One region of the Ruegeria sp. BI7 genome, then DNA from elsewhere that is predicted to be linked to it. Evidence: riboswitches for the same ligand, from Rfam matches in the RefSeq annotation. Region 1 holds a riboswitch; each other region holds the start of a gene.

Region 1 (5,575 bases):
GAATGATCTCGGTGATCCCTTCGGCTGTCACGCGGTCCTTGAGGCGAGGAATGCGAAGTTCGTCCGGGCCGACACCGTCCAGTGCCGACAACGTGCCGCCCAGAACGTGATAACGACCTTTGAACACACCTGCGCGCTCCATCGCCCACAGATCGGCGACGTCTTCGACAACGCACAGTTCCCCGGTCGCGCGGTCCTCGCTGTCGCAGATGTCACAGATATCGGTGGTGCCGACGTTGCCGCAGTTCAGGCATTCGCGGGCGGTGATGGCAACTTGCTGCATGGCGTCCGACAGGGGTGTCAGCAGCAGGGCGCGCTTGCGGATCAGGTGCAAAACCGCGCGGCGGGCCGAGCGGGGGCCGAGGCCCGGCAGCTTGGCCATCAGATCAATCAGGTTGTCGATATCGCTGTTCGAACTCACCGAGGGTGCTCCTGCAAATGGGCCGGGCAGGGGCGCCCGGCCGATGATCCGTCAGGAGGGTGTATCAGAACGGCAGCTTGATGTCTGCGGGCAGGCCCATGCTTTCGGTCAGCTTCGCCATTTCGGCCTGTGCGCGTTCAGTCGCTTTGGTTTGTGCGTCCTTGATGGCGGCCAGGATCAGGTCCTCGACCACTTCCTTGTCGTCGCCGTTAAAGATCGATGGGTCGATGTCCAGACCTTTCAGCTCACCTTTTGCGGTGGCGGTGGCCTTGACCAGTCCTGCACCGGATTCGCCAACGACCGTCATGTTGTTCAGCTCTTCCTGCATGTCGGTCATCTTGGCCTGCAAGTCCTGCGCGGATTTCATCATCTTGGCCATGTCGCCCAGACCGCCGAGTCCTTTGAGCATCGGTATTCTCCTGTGTATCGCTTTGTCGCCTAAATACGGGTGGTACCCGTGTGGCACAAGGGGGTGGGGTTGCTCCCGCCCGTCGTCAAGGTCTTTGAAAGACCTTTCCTCCCGTTGGGCCCGGCAGCGCGGGCAAAGCCCGCGCTGCCGGGCCCAAGGCCGCTCAGGGCGATCGGCGTCAGCCGATGGCCCGTGGCGGGCGCGGGAGGATTTCGGGGGTGTGTGTTGAAGTGGCTCAGTCTTCCTCGAACGGGTCCCATTCGTCTTCGACCTCGGGCAGGGCTTCGGTTTCGACCTTGGCTGCGCGTTGCTCTGGCGTTTCGATGCTTTTGATCCGCGCCTTCGGGAACTGGGCCAGAACCGCCTGCACCAGCGGGTGTTCGCGGGCTTCTGCCTTCAGTGCTTCCTCAGCCGCGTTTTCCTTTTCATAGATCGTCTCGCCGCCGCCTTCGTTGACGACAGTGACTGCCCAGCGGTTACCGGTCCATCGCTGCAGGGCGGTCCCCAGACGTTGCGCCAACTGGGCCGAGGCACGCTGGGTCGGTTGGAATTCGATACGCCCGGGTTGATAGGCTGCAAGCCGCAAAGACCGCTTGACCTCATCCAGAAGCACACCGTCCCGGTTTGCGCGGATCAGTTCGACCACATGATCGAAGGTCGGATAGCGTGCCAGGGCGGCCTGCACATCCTGCGCCAACGCCGCGCTGGGAGCGCCGCCGCCCCCACCATGGGCGGGAGCTGCGTAAGAAGATGCCACCGGCGCTTGCGTCTGAACCGCGGCATGCGATGGCACCGGTATCCCGCCACCGGGTCCGCCATTTGGCGGTGGGGGCGTGTCTTGCAGACGTTTGATCAACTCTTCCGGGCTGGGCAGGTCAGCCACATGGGTCAGTCGGATCACTGCCATTTCAGCTGCCATCATTGCATTTGGGGCCGCCGAGACCTCTTCGAGCGCTTTAAGCAACATCTGCCACATCCGGGTCAGGACGCGCATCGGCAGGGCCTCGGCCATTTGTTGACCACGCGCGCGCTCGTCCGGCGAAACGGTGGGATCATTGGCTGCGTCTGGCGTGATTTTAACCACAGAGACCCAATGGGTGATCTCGGCCAGATCGCGTAGCACGGCCAGCGGATCGGCTCCTTCGGCATATTGCCCGCCCAACTCGGTCAGCGCGCCTGCAGCGTCCCCGCGCAGGATCATGTCCATCAGGTCCAGTACCCGACCGCGATCAGCCAGGCCCAGCATCGCGCGGACCTGATCGGCGCTGGTTTCACCCGCACCGTGCGAGATCGCCTGATCCAGCAGCGAGGTCGCGTCCCGAGCCGAGCCTTCAGCCGCACGGGTAATCAGCGCCAGCGCGTCATCCGCGATCTGAGCGTTTTCCGCCGCCGCAATCTTGCCGAGCAGGCCGATCATGTCCTCGGGTTCGATCCGGCGCAGGTCGAACCGTTGGCAGCGCGACAGAACCGTCACTGGCACTTTACGAATCTCGGTGGTGGCAAAGATGAACTTCACATGCTCGGGCGGTTCTTCAAGCGTCTTGAGCAGCGCGTTGAACGCGCTGGTCGACAGCATGTGGACCTCGTCGATGATATAGATTTTGTAGCGCGCGCTGGCGGCGCGATAGCGGACACTGTCGATGATCTCGCGGATATCGTTCACACCAGTACGGCTGGCGGCGTCCATCTCCATCACGTCAACGTGGCGGCCTTCCATGATGGCCACGCAATGTTCGCATTGGCCGCAGGGCTCGGTCGTTGGTTTGCCGTCACCATCGGGGCCGATGCAGTTCATGCCCTTGGCGATGATCCGTGCCGTGGTGGTTTTGCCGGTGCCGCGAATGCCGGTCATGATGAAAGCCTGTGCGATCCGGTCGGCCTCGAACGCATTTTTCAGCGTGCGCACCATGGCATCCTGACCGACGAGATCGGCAAAGGTTTCCGGGCGGTATTTGCGGGCAAGAACCTGATAGGCGGGGCTGGGCGTGTCGTTCATATCTGCTCTGTCGGATTCGGGTTCCGATGCAGCGTAGAGACCCCCGCCGCCCGCGTCCACAGCAGGCTTGGGTGAATTTCGGTTTGCAGCACAATTTGCACGCTTTAGAAGCGAGTATCAGGGAGGGTCCGTAGTGAGCCAGTTCGCACTTCATTCAGTTCAGATTGGAAACGGCACCGTTGCCTTGTCGCCCCTTCCGGGGCGCGGTGGCGGGTATACGCGGGACTTGGGAACGATCTGCGACTGGCAGCCGGATCTTGTGATCTCGATGACCACCGAGGTCGAAATGCTGCAAGAGGGCGCAAGTGGGCTTGGCGAAGACCTGCACGCACTCAATATCGAATGGGTGCATCTGCCGGTTGCGGATTTCGGTACGCCGCCTCCTGAGGTTGACGCGGCGTGGGGCAGTGTCAGCCCTGCGGCGACTGATATTCTGTCCCGCGGGGGGCGGGTGTTGGTGCATTGCCGGGGCGGCTGTGGCCGGTCCGGGATGATCGTGCTGCGCCTTATGGTCAAGCATGGCGAAGACCCCGAGACAGCGTTGGCCCGTTTGCGGGCGGTGCGGTCCTGCGCCGTCGAGACCGACGGCCAGATGGAATGGGCAGCCCTTGGGCGGACGCGCGACTAGATCAGAGCGCCACCTGTCGTTCTGCCTGTGCTACCGGGTTGGGCGGGATCGCTGTGACCTCAAGCATGGCGCAGGGTGGGGTGGTTAGCATGCCTGCAGGGCGTATAGTCACATCCGGGCCGAACATCATATCTGCGTAAGCATCCAGCGACTCGAGGGGCGCATCATCACTTGCGTCGCAAAAGACGCGGATCAGGTCTTTTTGCGCGCGAAACCGTGCGCTGCATCCTTGCGTGCAATAGGCCAGCTCAGTGCTGCCGTCGAACTCAAAATCAGGCGTCGTCGCAGGAACGGCCGCGTCCATCGCCTGCACGATCGTGCGCGCCATCCGGGCCAGCGCCGGACAGGTTTTTCCTGTGCGTTGGCAAACGGTTGCGGTAAATTGGTGTGTCTTTGTCTTCCAGATCATATTGCGCCCTCCGCGCGTGGAACGGGGGCATGGATCAGGTGTGGCAGCGTGCTGACGACCTGCCCGGACACCCCGTCCGAGTTTCGGTTTCTTGTTCGATGGCAGGTCTCCTGACTTGCGGGTCGTTGCGTTGCCGACCTTCCCAGCCTTGCGGCCAGTGGTGTTTCGGCATTGCTCACCGCTTACAGTTGCGGGGGCAGTCGCGGCCTTGGTTCGTTCCGGTATTCCGGGCAGAACCGCACCGTGTTCCCTTTTCATCCCGCCCCGGGGACCGGGGACGAGAACCATCACCCAATCGCTAGCGGGTAGGGGTGACCTGAGTCAAGCCGCCTTTTGGTGGGGCAAAGTGGACGCGTGGTCATGCGGAAACAGGATTGACTTAGGGTGGCAAAAGATGCCGTTTGGGGTGGTGAACTAATCGGTTCAGATTGAGGGCGCCATGCTGGATACCGCACAAGCTGTTTTAACCGAGGATTTTCAGTTTCCTTCTGGTTCGACCCAACTGTCGGCTCGGCTGTACCTGCCGGTGGCCGAATCTGGGATCGCAGTGGTGATCCACAGCGCCACCGGGGTGCCGCGCGACTATTATCAGCATTTCGCACGCTGGTTGGCTGCGGAACATGGCATTGCCTGTCTGACCTATGATTACAGCGATTTCGGTCATTCGCAGAGCAGGCCATTGAAGTCAGCTCAGGCCACGATGGCGGATTGGGCGCTGATCGACATGCCTGCGGCTCGGGCCGAGATGCGCAGGCGATACCCCGACGCGCAGCACTGGAGCATCGGCCATTCCGTCGGCGGTATGCTGGGGCCGATTCAGCCCGATATTGATCAGATCGACCGTATGATCTGCGTCTGCGCCGGGCCGGTGACTGTGTCGGACCATCCCTGGCCTTATCGGGCGTTGGCTTTGCTGTTTTGGTACGGACACGCGCCCCTGGCCGTAAAAGCGCTGGGTTACCTGCCGGGCAAGGCACTGGGATTCGGATCGAACCTGCCTGCCAGCGTCTATTGGCAGTGGCGCCGCTGGTGTACTGCGCCGCGCAACTACCTGCCCGAAATCGGCGTGTCCTTGCCCGAGGCCCGCTGGGCACAGTCAGACACACCAGTGGATCTGTTCAGCTTTGAGGATGACGATCTGGTGCCAATGAACGCGGTCTGGCGGCTGGCTGATCTGTACGGGCCCAACGCACGCCGCCATTTGTTGTCTCCGGCCGAGTTCGGACTGTCCGAGGTTGGCCATATCGGTGCCTTTGCCCGGCGCAATTCGGCTGTCTGGCCACGGTTGATTGCCTAGGCCTGTTCGCAACTTTTCAATGTCGGGAGTTAAAGTGAGAGGTTGGACATCGACCCAAGCGGGGCTCGTTGTGGCTGCTTCCTTCCGGACCTGACCAGGTTGGCGAGGCGCTCGCCCGCGCCAACCTCTCGGGGTCTGATATAGGCAACGGGCGCAGGAAACACAACCCGTCAGAGCGTCAAACGGATCAGCAAAAAGCCCTCATCGTCTTCTCTGACGACGTGAGGGTCATATTCTTCAAGCTCGGCAATGTGGGTTTGTGCCTTCGGACCGGTTCTTAACAGCGCAGTCGCGCCCTGCATCGGGGCAAAGCCAAAAGGATAGGGCGCATATTGCAAGGGATCTTGCGGCAGTGCGCCGGACAGATAGTCCTGCAAGACGCGCTGAACAGGCAGGTTCGGCAGCGCGATGGGCT
Region 2 (5,575 bases), on a different contig from region 1:
CACTGCGCGCAAAGCCAATCTAGCGTGGTATCCAATCTACCTTGCGCTTGCTCGTTGTTAAGTTGCAGATACGGCTCGAAAGCCCAAGACTGCGCCGCACCTTGATCGGGTAGGTTAGCCTCTTCTATAGCTTGCCTAATGTGCCTCAGAAACTCTTGGCTCCGGTCTTGGTTCATTACAAAAATCCGACATATTTTTGCGCGCACCTATCTACCTTCTTTGTCGAACCCACTTCCCCCATACCCCTCACTTCTGACCGTGTTGTTTGCTTGGCTCCTTAGCCGGGCCTCTGGGAAGTATCTAGCCCATCAGACTTTGACACTAGAGGTTAGCACCCTTTGCCATCTCTTTTTGGGCGTTGACAATACCTGCACCAATCTCCAGCTTGTGTGACACAAAGTGAGACACACAAGCCAACCTCGCTCCCGATAGCTTTGGGAATTCAATGGCTTAGAAAAACGGTAGCGGGTCCGGTACTCGCCTCCACTTCTTTGATTATCTAACCGGTATTCAACTGCGCTCGGTGTGCGCTATTCGGCCTGACCTCTCTGTGGGATAACTTCATAACCCGGCTCCTCCGGTTCATCATCGTGCATCTCGGTCGGGAAACCGGGCGCCGTGATATCCAGCCCGGTCGCGTCCTCCAACCGCTTGATAATATTCGGTGACAGTTCGCGTTCACCATAGCGGGCGATACCGTCGTCGAAGATGCGGATCATTACCGGGTTGATTTCCAAGGGCACTCCGGCGCGGTCGGCGACGTCTTGGAACAGTCCGATGTCCTTTTTGACAAGGTCCATGGTGAAAGAGATATCGCGGGACCCGTTCAGAATGACTTGGCTTTCCGTTTCATGCACGAATGAAGTGCCCGACGAAATCTTTATCGCCTCATAAGTGGTATTCAAATCCATCCCGGCCGCTTTGGCCGTTACCAGCGCTTCGGCACAGGTGATCAGGTTGGCGGTCGCCAGATAGTTGGTCAGAACTTTTAGGACCGAGGCTGAGCCCAACTCCCCCGTGTGCAGCACGCGCCGCCCCATCGTGGTTAAAAACGGCAGAATCCGCTCAAAGGTTTCGCGATCACATCCGGCGAAAATCGAGATATTGCCAGTAGCCGCCCGGTGGCACCCGCCCGAAACCGGGCAATCCACCGCCGCGCCTCCACGCTCGATCACCATGGCGCCCAGTCGTTTAACCTCGGCTTCGTCGGTGGTCGACATCTCCATCCAGATCTTGCCCGGCCCGACCTCGGGCAGCATATCTTGCATCACTGCGTCCGAGGCCGCCGGGGACGGCAGGCAGGTTATAACGGCATCGCAGTCCCGCATCATCTGCGCCGGGCTTTCCGCGGCTTCGGCCCCCTTGGCCACAAACTCGGCCACCAAATCGGGGTTAAGGTCGTGAACCGTCAGGTCAATCCCGTTGCGCAGAAGCGAGCCGGACAGTTTGCCGCCCACATTTCCTAAACCGATAAATCCGACTTTCATGTTTCCCTCCTGACGGTCGTATTCGGGCCGAGTATCAGTGTTGTCTGTTAGAAACGAAAATGATTAATAATGCCAATTATGGTCAAAATAATTTGGTGATCTATGGACCGCCTTCCAAACCCCACATGGTTGCGCAGCTTTGAAACCGCCGCGCGGCATCTGAATTTCACCACCACAGCAAAAGAGCTGGGCCTGACGCAGACGGCGGTCTCATTGCATATCCGGTCGCTTGAGGCCGAGCTTGGGCAAAAGCTGTTCACCCGGAATGCCCGGCGGTTGGAACTGACTGAGCTGGGGCAGTCTTATTCGTTGACTGTGCGGCGTGCGCTTGGCGACATCGCCCTGTCCACCAACAGCCTGTTCGGCCCTGCCTCTCGCCAGACCCTGACGATCCGTGCGGCGATATCGACAGCCACCTATTGGGTCGCGGCGGAACTGCCCGACTTTACCGCTCGCCACCCCGAGATCCCCGTACGCCTTGTCTCGCACATCTGGAATGACAGCGTGGCCCCCGGCGATGTGGATGTGGAAATCCGGTTGGGTTATGGCGATTGGCTCGGCGTTCAGTCCGAAAAGCTGACAGACGAAATGCTGGTACCGGTATGCCGGGCCGGGGACTCGCCCGCGACCCTGAACGTACTGCGGCAAGGCCCTCTGATTCATATCCTTGGATACGAAGACAACTGGGCGCGGTACTTTCAGGCCAACGGACTCGCGCTTCCGGACCAACCGCCCCGACATTCGGTGGACACCTCGGTCGCAGCACTGCAGCTTGTGATGGCCGGTGCGGGCTATGCAACGGTTCTGGAACGGTTCGCCCGGAATGCGATCCGGCAGGCTGCGCCGATTGCAATTGCGGGTCCTGCGATTCCCTTTGCCCAATCGCATTACCTGATCCGTACACAAGGCGCTGCGCAACCGACCGCTGCGGCAGGGTTGTTTTGCGCCTGGCTGCGGGAACGGCTGGCCGTGCATGCCGCAGATTGACACAGGCTGGTCGCTTTTTCGGTTTGAACGATTTCACCATGCGCCTCGTGCTTGACAAGCCCCCTGCCCGTGCCGCATGTCGCATGCGTTGGTGTCCATCTTCGGATGGATGAAAAGGGAATGCGTCAGCGGGCAACCGTCAAACGCAGCCGCCCCCGCGACCGTGACCGGAGAGGGTGCCCAATGCCACTGGCCCGCAAGGCCGGGAAGGCGGGACATCTGCCGGGGCAAACGCCCCGACATCCGCAAGCCGGGAGACCTGCCAGCACCCGAAGTTGAAACCGGACGGGGTGATCCGGTGTCGGGTCCATGTGCAGACGTGGCCCGCATGAAACCCCGTCCCCTGCAAAGAGGATTTGGGGGGATGAGAGACGTGACCGAGACTGCACCAGTCGAGCTGCTGGTCTGCACGACCTGTCGGCGTGGCCTGCCGATTGAAGACGATGCGCAACGTCCAGGTGCCCTGCTGCACAAGGCACTGGAAGACGCAGATTTGCCCGAAGGTATCGTGCTGAAGCCGGTCGAGTGCCTGTCAAATTGCGATCAGGGTTGTTCCATAGTGCTGCGCGGCGGACCGACCCGCTGGACCTTTGTGTACGAAAACCTGAACGAAATCGACCATGTCGACACCATCGTCGAAGGCGTCACCAAGTATCTCGCCGCCGAAGACGGTTTGGTCAAATGGCGCGAACGTCCCGAACATTTCCGCAAAAACTGTGCGGCCCGCATTCCCCCGATTGGAGCCCTGAAATGAGCAACCTCGAAAAACTCCCCGTCACTGTGATCACCGGCTTTCTGGGTTCGGGCAAAACCACGCTGGTCAAACATCTAATGCAGAACCCGCAGGGCAAGCGTCTGGCCGTTGTCGTCAATGAGTTCGGCGATGTTGGCGTCGATGGCGATATCCTCAAGTCCTGCGCCATTCCCGATTGCCCCGCAGAAAACATCATGGAATTGGCCAATGGTTGCATCTGTTGCACCGTGGCCGATGATTTCATCCCGACCATCGAAGCCCTAATGGCGCTGGAACCGCGCCCCGATCACATCCTGATCGAAACCTCGGGCTTGGCCCTGCCCAAGCCGCTGCTGAAAGCCTTTGACTGGCCCGATATCCGTTCGAAAATCACCGTGGACGGCGTGATCGCTCTGGCCGATGCCGAGGCTGTCGCCGCCGGTCGCTTCGCCCCGAATGTCGAGGCTGTGGACGCCCAGCGCCTGGCCGATGACTCGATCGACCACGAAACACCCCTGTCCGAGGTTTTCGAGGATCAGATCTCCTGCGCCGACATCATCCTGCTGACCAAGCCCGATCTGGCTGGTCCGGAAGGCGTGGCAAAGGCCAAAGAAGTGATCGCAGCCGAGGCTCCGCGCCCCCTGCCCGTCGTCGAAGTTGCCGAAGGCGCTGTGGACGTGCGCGTCGTACTGGGGCTTGAGGCTGCCGCCGAGGATGACATGGATGCACGCCCGTCGCACCACGATGGCCACCACGATCATGAACATGACGATTTCGAAAGCATTATCGTCGAGTTGCCGGAACAGACCGATCCGGCAGCACTGGTTGCCAATATCGAACGCTTGGCAAATGAGCTGAACATCCTGCGGGTCAAAGGTTACGCCGCTGTTCAGGGCAAACCGATGCGCTTGTTGGTCCAGGCGGTTGGCGCACGCGTGCGACATCAGTACGACCGCCCATGGGAACCCGGCGAAGAGCGCCGCTCGCGTCTGGTGGTGATTGCCGAACATGACGACATCAAAGAGGCCGCGATCCGCGAGATCCTCGCGGGTGTGACCGAGGCCGCCGAGTAAGCCATGCACGTCGTCTTCCGCGAAAGCCACGGGCTCGAGGAAACCGAGACCCCGACCGATCTGGGCCAAAGCCCGGCGGATCTGGTGGTGCTGTCCTTTTCGGACAGCGACCTCGGAGCTTTCGCGGCAGGCTGGCATCGCGGTGGCGGGGCTGAGGGGCGGATGCCCACGATGCGGTTGGCCAATCTGACGGCGTTGAAACACCCTCTGTCCGTCGACACCTACGTCGAACAAACTCTGGAAGGTGCGAGAGGCATCCTGATCCGCCTGATCGGCGGCGTGCCTTATTGGTCCTATGGCCTGCAGCAGGTTCTGGCGCTGGCGCAGGACAAGGGCATCGCGCTGGCTGTCCTGCCAGCGGATGGGCGCGAAGATACGCGGTTGGACGACTTTTCCACCCTACCCGTTTCAACCCTGCGGCGGCTGGCGCATCTGTGCGATACCGGCGGCGAAGTTGCAGCGCAGGCCGCGCTGGCACAGATGGCGTTGGCGGCGGGGCTTTATGCAGGCCCTGTGATGGGCGCTAAAACCATCCCCGAATGCGGCGCCTGGTGCCCTGACCGTGGCGTAATTCCGGTGGAAAAGGCGTTCACGGGCGATGCAAAACGCCTTCTCGTGAGTTTCTACCGCGCTTACCTGACCTCGGCGGACACCGCCCCGGTCGCGGCCCTGATCCGTAACCTACGCGCGCGCGGGTTCGAGGCTGTGGGCCTGTTCGCGCCGTCGCTGAAAGCCCCAACCGCCGCCGAATGGTTGCGCGGAAATATTGTAGCATTGCAGCCGTCGGCCATAATCAACGCCACTTCATTCTCGGGCAAGGGCGCGTCTGGCACATCTCCGCTGGACGCGGCCAATGTCCCTGTGTTTCAGGTCGCTTTGTCAACTGCACGCCGCAAGGCCTGGGCCGAGGCGGAACGTGGCCTCTCGCCCGCCGACCTTGCCATGCATGTGGTGTTGCCCGAGGTAGACGGGCGGATTTCGGCGGGCATCGCCTCATTCAAAGAACCCGGGAAACGTGACCCACATCTGGAATACTCGCGATTTGCCCACCGGGCCGAAGATGAACGGATCGAGGCCATCATCGAACGGGTGACCGGGTGGCTAGCTTTGCATGACAAGCCCAAGGCCGATCAAACCCCGGTGCTGGTGCTGTCCACTTACCCTGGTAAGGACTGGCAGATGGCCCATGCTGTGGGGCTGGACGCGCTGGCCTCAGCCGAGGCGATGTTGGCCGATCTGCAGGGCGAAGGGTACGACACCGCCCCCGCCCAACCCATTACCGAAACCCTGATGGA
Region 3 (5,575 bases), on a different contig from region 1:
GCCACACGTGGACCCGATACGCCTATTGATTTGCAGCAGTTGTGCGGGAACGCGTGACCGAGTGGCCGAGAGGCAGGCCGTGGATGACGCGCTGGTGCGTGCAGGGCTGAATGGTCGGGTCGTCATCTCGGATCACGCCTGTTTCAGTGGCTGCGCTGAGCCGACCGCATTGGCATTGCAGGCCGCAGGACGGGCGTCTTACGTGTTTTCGGGGGTCGATATCGTTACCGATGCCGAAGACATCGTCGCGACCTGCAAAGCCTATTTGGACAGTCCCGCAGGTTGGATCGAAGACGCCCGACCCTGCGGGCGACTTCGGATGTGTTTGCGCGCGCGGATACCGGCGCTTTAATCGACCTGAACGGTCACGGCTGCGCTGACCGGTACGTTGTCGACCGTCAGTGCGCTGTGGCCGTTTGCGTTCAGCGAAACCGAAACCTCGACCTCTCCCTTCGGAAGATCGGGGATGTGTATCCAGTTGCCGTAGAGCCGGGCTAGTTTCTCGCCATTGATGTAAACATGCGCGTGGCCTTCGCCGTCTACATCGGCTGTTGACGCGTTTTCCGGGGCAAACCGGAAATTCTGCGGCATGACGTGCAGGTTCCACCCGGCCATCGGGTCCTGGGTCAGCGCGATTGCAACGCTGGGGGCGTCCGCCCCTGCGGGCAGGTTTACCGTGGTCGAATGGTCATGGGCCATCGCTTCGGCATGCGCGCCGCCGTGATGGGACGGATCGCCATGATCGTGGCCGTCAAACGTGACGCCATTGGCTGCCGCCAGCACAAAACCAGTACCTCCACCGAACACAAGGCCGATTGCAAAAAGGGCAAGTGAGCGTGCCATTTTTTCTTTCCTTTAGGGCAAAAAGAAACGCGCCGGGCAGAACCCGGCGCGTCATTATATAAGAGGATCAGGCCGCTGCTTCGACGCGTTTGCCTTCGCTTTGCCAGAAATACCCGGCAAAGGCACCGACCAGAACCCAGGCCACCAGACCGATGCCAAAGGCGCGAGCAGCAAACAGAGCGCCGATCTCGGTCGGTACGGGGCCGGTGAACACATCCGGTTCGGGCGCACCGATCAGATGGGGTGCCAGCAACAAGGCTGCTGCGATCACATAGCTGATCAGGTTGCCGCCAAACGCAATCAACCACAGCGCAACAAGCGCAGCACCAACAGTGGCAAACCACCAGACCTGTCGGGCATAGACGTCAGCTGCCGCTACACCAGGCACCTCTGGTGCCAGGGTAAAGCCAGGCGCCAGATGAAAGGCGATGAACCCAGCCAGACCCCAAAGCACGCCGGTGCGGCCATCAATCGTGTGGCCCTGGCCTTCGGCCACGGACATCAGAGCAACCATCAGCAGCGCGTAACCGGTATAGGTCAGCATGGTGAAAATGACGCTCAGCGCGTCACGGGTCAGTTCCGAGAACATGCCCGGCAATTCGGGATGCGCCGAAACGGCTTCGGCTCCGAAGTGCACCAACTCACCGGATTCGTACAGCTCTGCGTGCAACAAAACAGGTTGCACAAAGACCAACTGCAGCAAGGCGGCTATCAGCCCCGCTGCAGCACCAGCTAACAACGCGCTGGTCAGTATACGACTGAACATGGTCTTAGTGGCAGGGGAAGCCGGTCGCGTGGCGCACGTCGTGTGCTGCGTCATGCAGCGCCGCGGCCTGTACGTGACCGGTCAGGGTGATGATACCCAGACCCAGTACCACCGCGAACATGACCGGAAAGATACCAGCGCGCGAGGCGGATGCTGTTTGCGTTTGTGTTGCCATCTTTTATTCTCCTTTGCCGCCGCACCCGACGGCCGGTGTTTCAATTGTCGCCTGGCAGGTCTCCTGGCTTGCGGGTCGATGCCTCTGTTCGCCTTCCCCCTGAGAAACAGGAGTGGCTGGTTGAACAGGGGCTCTCCGCTTACAGTCGCGGGGGCGGCTGTGGACTTGGCTGCCATGGCAGTCGCACCACATTCCCTCTTAGCATCCGGATGTCTCCGGCAGGACCAGACGCGTTCATTTAGCCTCTATGGTGCCGCAGGTGCAATCGTCATTTGCGACCTTTTAGGTCAGATCACGCGCTTTTTCAGCAAATAGATATCCATGATCCAGCCATGATCGGCACGTGCCTTGGCGCGGGTGTCCAGAATCTCCTGCGCCACATCGGTCAAAGCGCCTTTGATCAGGATTTCCTCTTTCATGCCGACATAGGCACCCCACCAGATGTCATAATCGGCCATGTCCAGAGTTTGAAACGAACACTCGCCATCCAGCATTACCGCTGCTTTCGAGGCATTTGCCGGCCAGCCTTCATCCCTGATCCGCCGTCCGGTGGTCACAACATAAGGCGCGCCCAGATCATTTATCGGGATGGCGTGGGCGGCCGTCAATGCCTGCAGCGCGGTGATGCCAGGGATCACCCGTGTCGTGGGCTGAGGGTCCAGCCGCGACGCGATTCGCAGCGAGCTGTCATAAAGCGACGGGTCGCCCCAGATCAGCAGCGCCACTTGTCGCGCATCTGGATGGGCAGCAATCGCCTCGTGCCAGCGCAGGGCAATGGCATCATGCCATTCGTCGACCCCGCGCAGATAACCATCATCGGCTCGGCGCTTGGGAATGTCGAAATAGGCGATCTGCGGCGGAGTGTCCGTCACAGCTGCAATGATCTCTTCGCGCAACCCGGCCAGATCAGCCTTGTTCTCGCCCTTGTGCGGGATCAGGATCAGGTCTGCATCGCGGATGGCATTTGCCCCTTGCAAGGTCACGTGATCCGGGTTGCCAGTGCCAATTCCGATCAGAGACAACTCAAACATCGTCGAACTCTGCCAACGGGCCATACAGGATCAGCGCCGGGGCTGTGCCGATCTCGACCTCCAGCTTTTGCGACAGCGCGCCAATCGTTGCACGGTGCAGGCTCTGGTCGGGAGTCGATACGGATTCGGCCATTAGGGCTGGTGTTTCCAGCGGCAGGCCATGCTCATGCAGTGCATTTACCAACAGGGGAAAGGTCCGTTTGCCCATGAACACCACAGTCGTTGCATCCGGATCGGCCAGCGCGGGCAGGTTCAGATCTTCGGGCAGTTTGCCACTGACATCGTGGCCAGTGACAAATTGCACCCGTCGTGCGGTCAAACGCCGAGTCAGCGGTATCCCCGCCGCTGCCGCTGCCGCAACCGCCGAGGGGATGCCAGGGATGATTTCATATTCGATCCCGGCCGCACGCAGGGCAACAAGTTCTTCCTCCAGCCGGCCAAACAGTCCGCCATCACCGGATTTCAACCGCACCACGCGAGCACCGGTCTTGGCGTAATCCACCAACAGGCGGCTCACGTGATCCTGCTTGGGTGAGGGTCGCCCGGCCCGTTTGCCCACGCCCACCAGATCTGCATCGTCATGCGCATGACTTAGGATCGGGCCGCTGCTGAGGTCATCAAACAGCACCGCATCTGCTTTTTGCATCCGGTCGACCGCCTTCAGGGTCAAAAGCTCGGGATCACCGGGGCCGGAACCTATGAAGGATACGAAACCGCTCATGCCGAAGCCTCGGCGATCAGGTGAAAGAACGTACCAGTGACATTCCCGCGCACCGATCCTGTTTGAGGCCCTTCAGCGCCTTCGGCATCAAATACTCGCGCCAGTGGTGCGTCAGGCTGTTCTACTATCGAAGAATAGTGGAACTCATGCCCCCGCAAAGCCGCATCGACAGCAAAACCGGGCATCGGGGCCAGCAATTTCGCACGGCGATATCCCAGATTGAACTTGCGCTTTTCATACGAGGTCACCAGCCCCAGCAGGCCTGCCATCTGATGTCGCTCGCCCTCTTTGTCGATCAAGGCCTGACCCAGCGCCATGTATCCACCGCATTCCCCATGCACGGGTTTGGATTCAGCGTGTTTGCGCAGTCCGGTCTGGAACATGTCGGCGGCAGCCAGTGTGCCCGCATGCAATTCCGGATAACCACCGGGCAGCCAGACCAGATCGGCATCGGCAGCAGGTGCCTCGTTCGCCAGAGGTGAAAACGGCAGAATTTCTGCGCCCGCCGCGCTCCAGCCTTCCAGCAAATGCGGATAGGTAAAGGAAAACGCGGCATCGCGGGCCAGCGCAATCCGTTGCGCCGGAGGGCGCGGCAGCGCGGCTGACGATGGCCCATCGGGGCCTGAGGAGGCCGCCACCTTAATCGCCTCAAGATCCACATGTTCGCGCAGAAACGCGGCATAGCCGACAATTGCGCTTTCTAGATCAGGATGCTCGACCGCCTGTATCAGGCCCAGATGGCGTTCCGGCAGAGTCAAATCACCGCGCCGGGGCAAAACGCCCAGAACTGGCAGACCCGCGCGCTCCATACCCAGACGCGTCAGACGCTCGTGCCGCGGGCTGGCGCAACGGTTCAGGATTACACCGGCAAACGGCAGGTCGGGGTTGTACATCCGAAACCCCAGTGCAGTTGCCGCCGCTGATTGCGCCTGACCGCCCACATCCAGCACCAGCACCACAGGCCAGCCCATGCGCTGGGCGGTTTCGGCGCTGGACCCGTGCCCCAGCTCGCCCGGCTTGGCGACGCCGTCAAACAGCCCCATCGAACCTTCGGCGACCACGATATCCGCACCCTCGGCCTGTGCCGAAATCGCGCTCAGCAACGGATCACCCATCGCCCAGCTGTCCAGATTAAACGAGGCCCGCCCGGCTGCTGCCCGGTGAAAGGCAGGATCAATGTAGTCCGGACCGCTCTTGAACGGTTGTACGGTCAGCCCATCCTCGGCCAAGGCCCGCAACAGGCCCAGCATGACTGTTGTCTTACCTGTTCCCGAGGACGGGGCAGAAATCAGAAGACCCGGGGGGTTAGTCATCACCGTGGCTCCAGCTTGACCACGGGCTATCGGCACTTTGCGGACGATAGCGTCGGTCGTAATCCTTTGAATACAGGCAGCTTTCATCGAACCCTTCGCCTGCCAGCGCCGGACCCACCATGATCAGTGCGGTGCGCGAGATGCTTTCATCCAGCGCCTCTTTCAAGGTGTCCAGCGTGGCGCGGATGATCCTCTCATCCGGCCAACTGGCGCGATACACCACGGCCACCGGGCAGTCCGCACCATAGGCTGGGGTCAGATCGGCAATCACCTTGTCCAGATTGCCGATCGACAGGTGAATGGCCAAAGTCGCGCCGGTGCGGGCAAAGTTCTCAAGCGTTTCCCCTTCGGGCATCGAGGACGCGCGGCCGGGCGTCCGGGTCAGCACCACAGATTGCGCCAGTCCAGGCAGGGTCAGCTCGGTTCCTAGTGAAGCCGCCGCAGCAGCAAAGGACGGCACGCCCGGCGTCACGCTGACCGGGATGCCCATCTCTTTCAGCCGTCTGATTTGTTCACCCATCGCTGACCAGACCGACAGGTCGCCGGAATGCAGGCGCGCCACATCCTGACCAGCCTGATGTGCGGTCTCGATCTCGGCCATGATCTGATCCAGATCCATCGACGCGGTGTTTATGATCTTTGCGTCCTCGGGACAGTGACCAAGGATTTCCTCGGGCACCAGCGACCCGGCGTAAAGGCATACCGGGCAAGACGCGATGATATCAC

What was found. Region 1 has a riboswitch for cobalamin ahead of ACR0JB_RS16080 (hypothetical protein). Riboswitches for the same ligand answer to the same signal wherever they lie in the genome.
Region 2: another riboswitch for cobalamin. It lies ahead of ACR0JB_RS19015 (DUF1636 family protein); the one in region 1 lies ahead of ACR0JB_RS16080 (hypothetical protein).
Region 3: another riboswitch for cobalamin. It lies ahead of ACR0JB_RS19085 (CbtB domain-containing protein); the one in region 1 lies ahead of ACR0JB_RS16080 (hypothetical protein).

Annotation. Positions count from the first base shown of each region.
Region 1 is NZ_JBQFSK010000007.1:134,268-139,842, forward strand. It holds gene recR (recombination mediator RecR) at 1-421, opposite strand, end outside; gene ACR0JB_RS16065 (YbaB/EbfC family nucleoid-associated protein) at 486-830, opposite strand; gene ACR0JB_RS16070 (DNA polymerase III subunit gamma/tau) at 1,066-2,826, opposite strand; gene ACR0JB_RS16075 (protein-tyrosine phosphatase family protein) at 2,960-3,454, shown strand; gene ACR0JB_RS16080 (hypothetical protein) at 3,456-3,863, opposite strand; cobalamin riboswitch at 3,947-4,167, opposite strand; gene ACR0JB_RS16085 (alpha/beta hydrolase family protein) at 4,303-5,160, shown strand; RNA gene ffs (signal recognition particle sRNA small type) at 5,193-5,291, opposite strand; gene ACR0JB_RS16095 (bifunctional 2',3'-cyclic-nucleotide 2'-phosphodiesterase/3'-nucleotidase) at 5,331-5,575, opposite strand, start outside.
Region 2 is NZ_JBQFSK010000011.1:57,312-62,886, forward strand. It holds gene ACR0JB_RS19000 (hypothetical protein) at 1-35, opposite strand, end outside; gene ACR0JB_RS19005 (NAD(P)-dependent oxidoreductase) at 531-1,487, opposite strand; gene ACR0JB_RS19010 (LysR substrate-binding domain-containing protein) at 1,590-2,474, shown strand; cobalamin riboswitch at 2,547-2,755, shown strand; gene ACR0JB_RS19015 (DUF1636 family protein) at 2,839-3,228, shown strand; gene cobW (cobalamin biosynthesis protein CobW) at 3,225-4,280, shown strand; gene cobN (cobaltochelatase subunit CobN) at 4,284-5,575, shown strand, end outside.
Region 3 is NZ_JBQFSK010000011.1:70,470-76,044, reverse strand. It holds gene ACR0JB_RS19100 (DUF1636 family protein) at 8-352, shown strand; gene ACR0JB_RS19095 (hypothetical protein) at 349-843, opposite strand; gene ACR0JB_RS19090 (CbtA family protein) at 911-1,609, opposite strand; gene ACR0JB_RS19085 (CbtB domain-containing protein) at 1,614-1,784, opposite strand; cobalamin riboswitch at 1,821-2,028, opposite strand; gene cobF (precorrin-6A synthase (deacetylating)) at 2,072-2,815, opposite strand; gene cobA (uroporphyrinogen-III C-methyltransferase) at 2,808-3,536, opposite strand; gene ACR0JB_RS19070 (cobyrinic acid a,c-diamide synthase CobB) at 3,533-4,849, opposite strand; gene cobM (precorrin-4 C(11)-methyltransferase) at 4,842-5,575, opposite strand, start outside.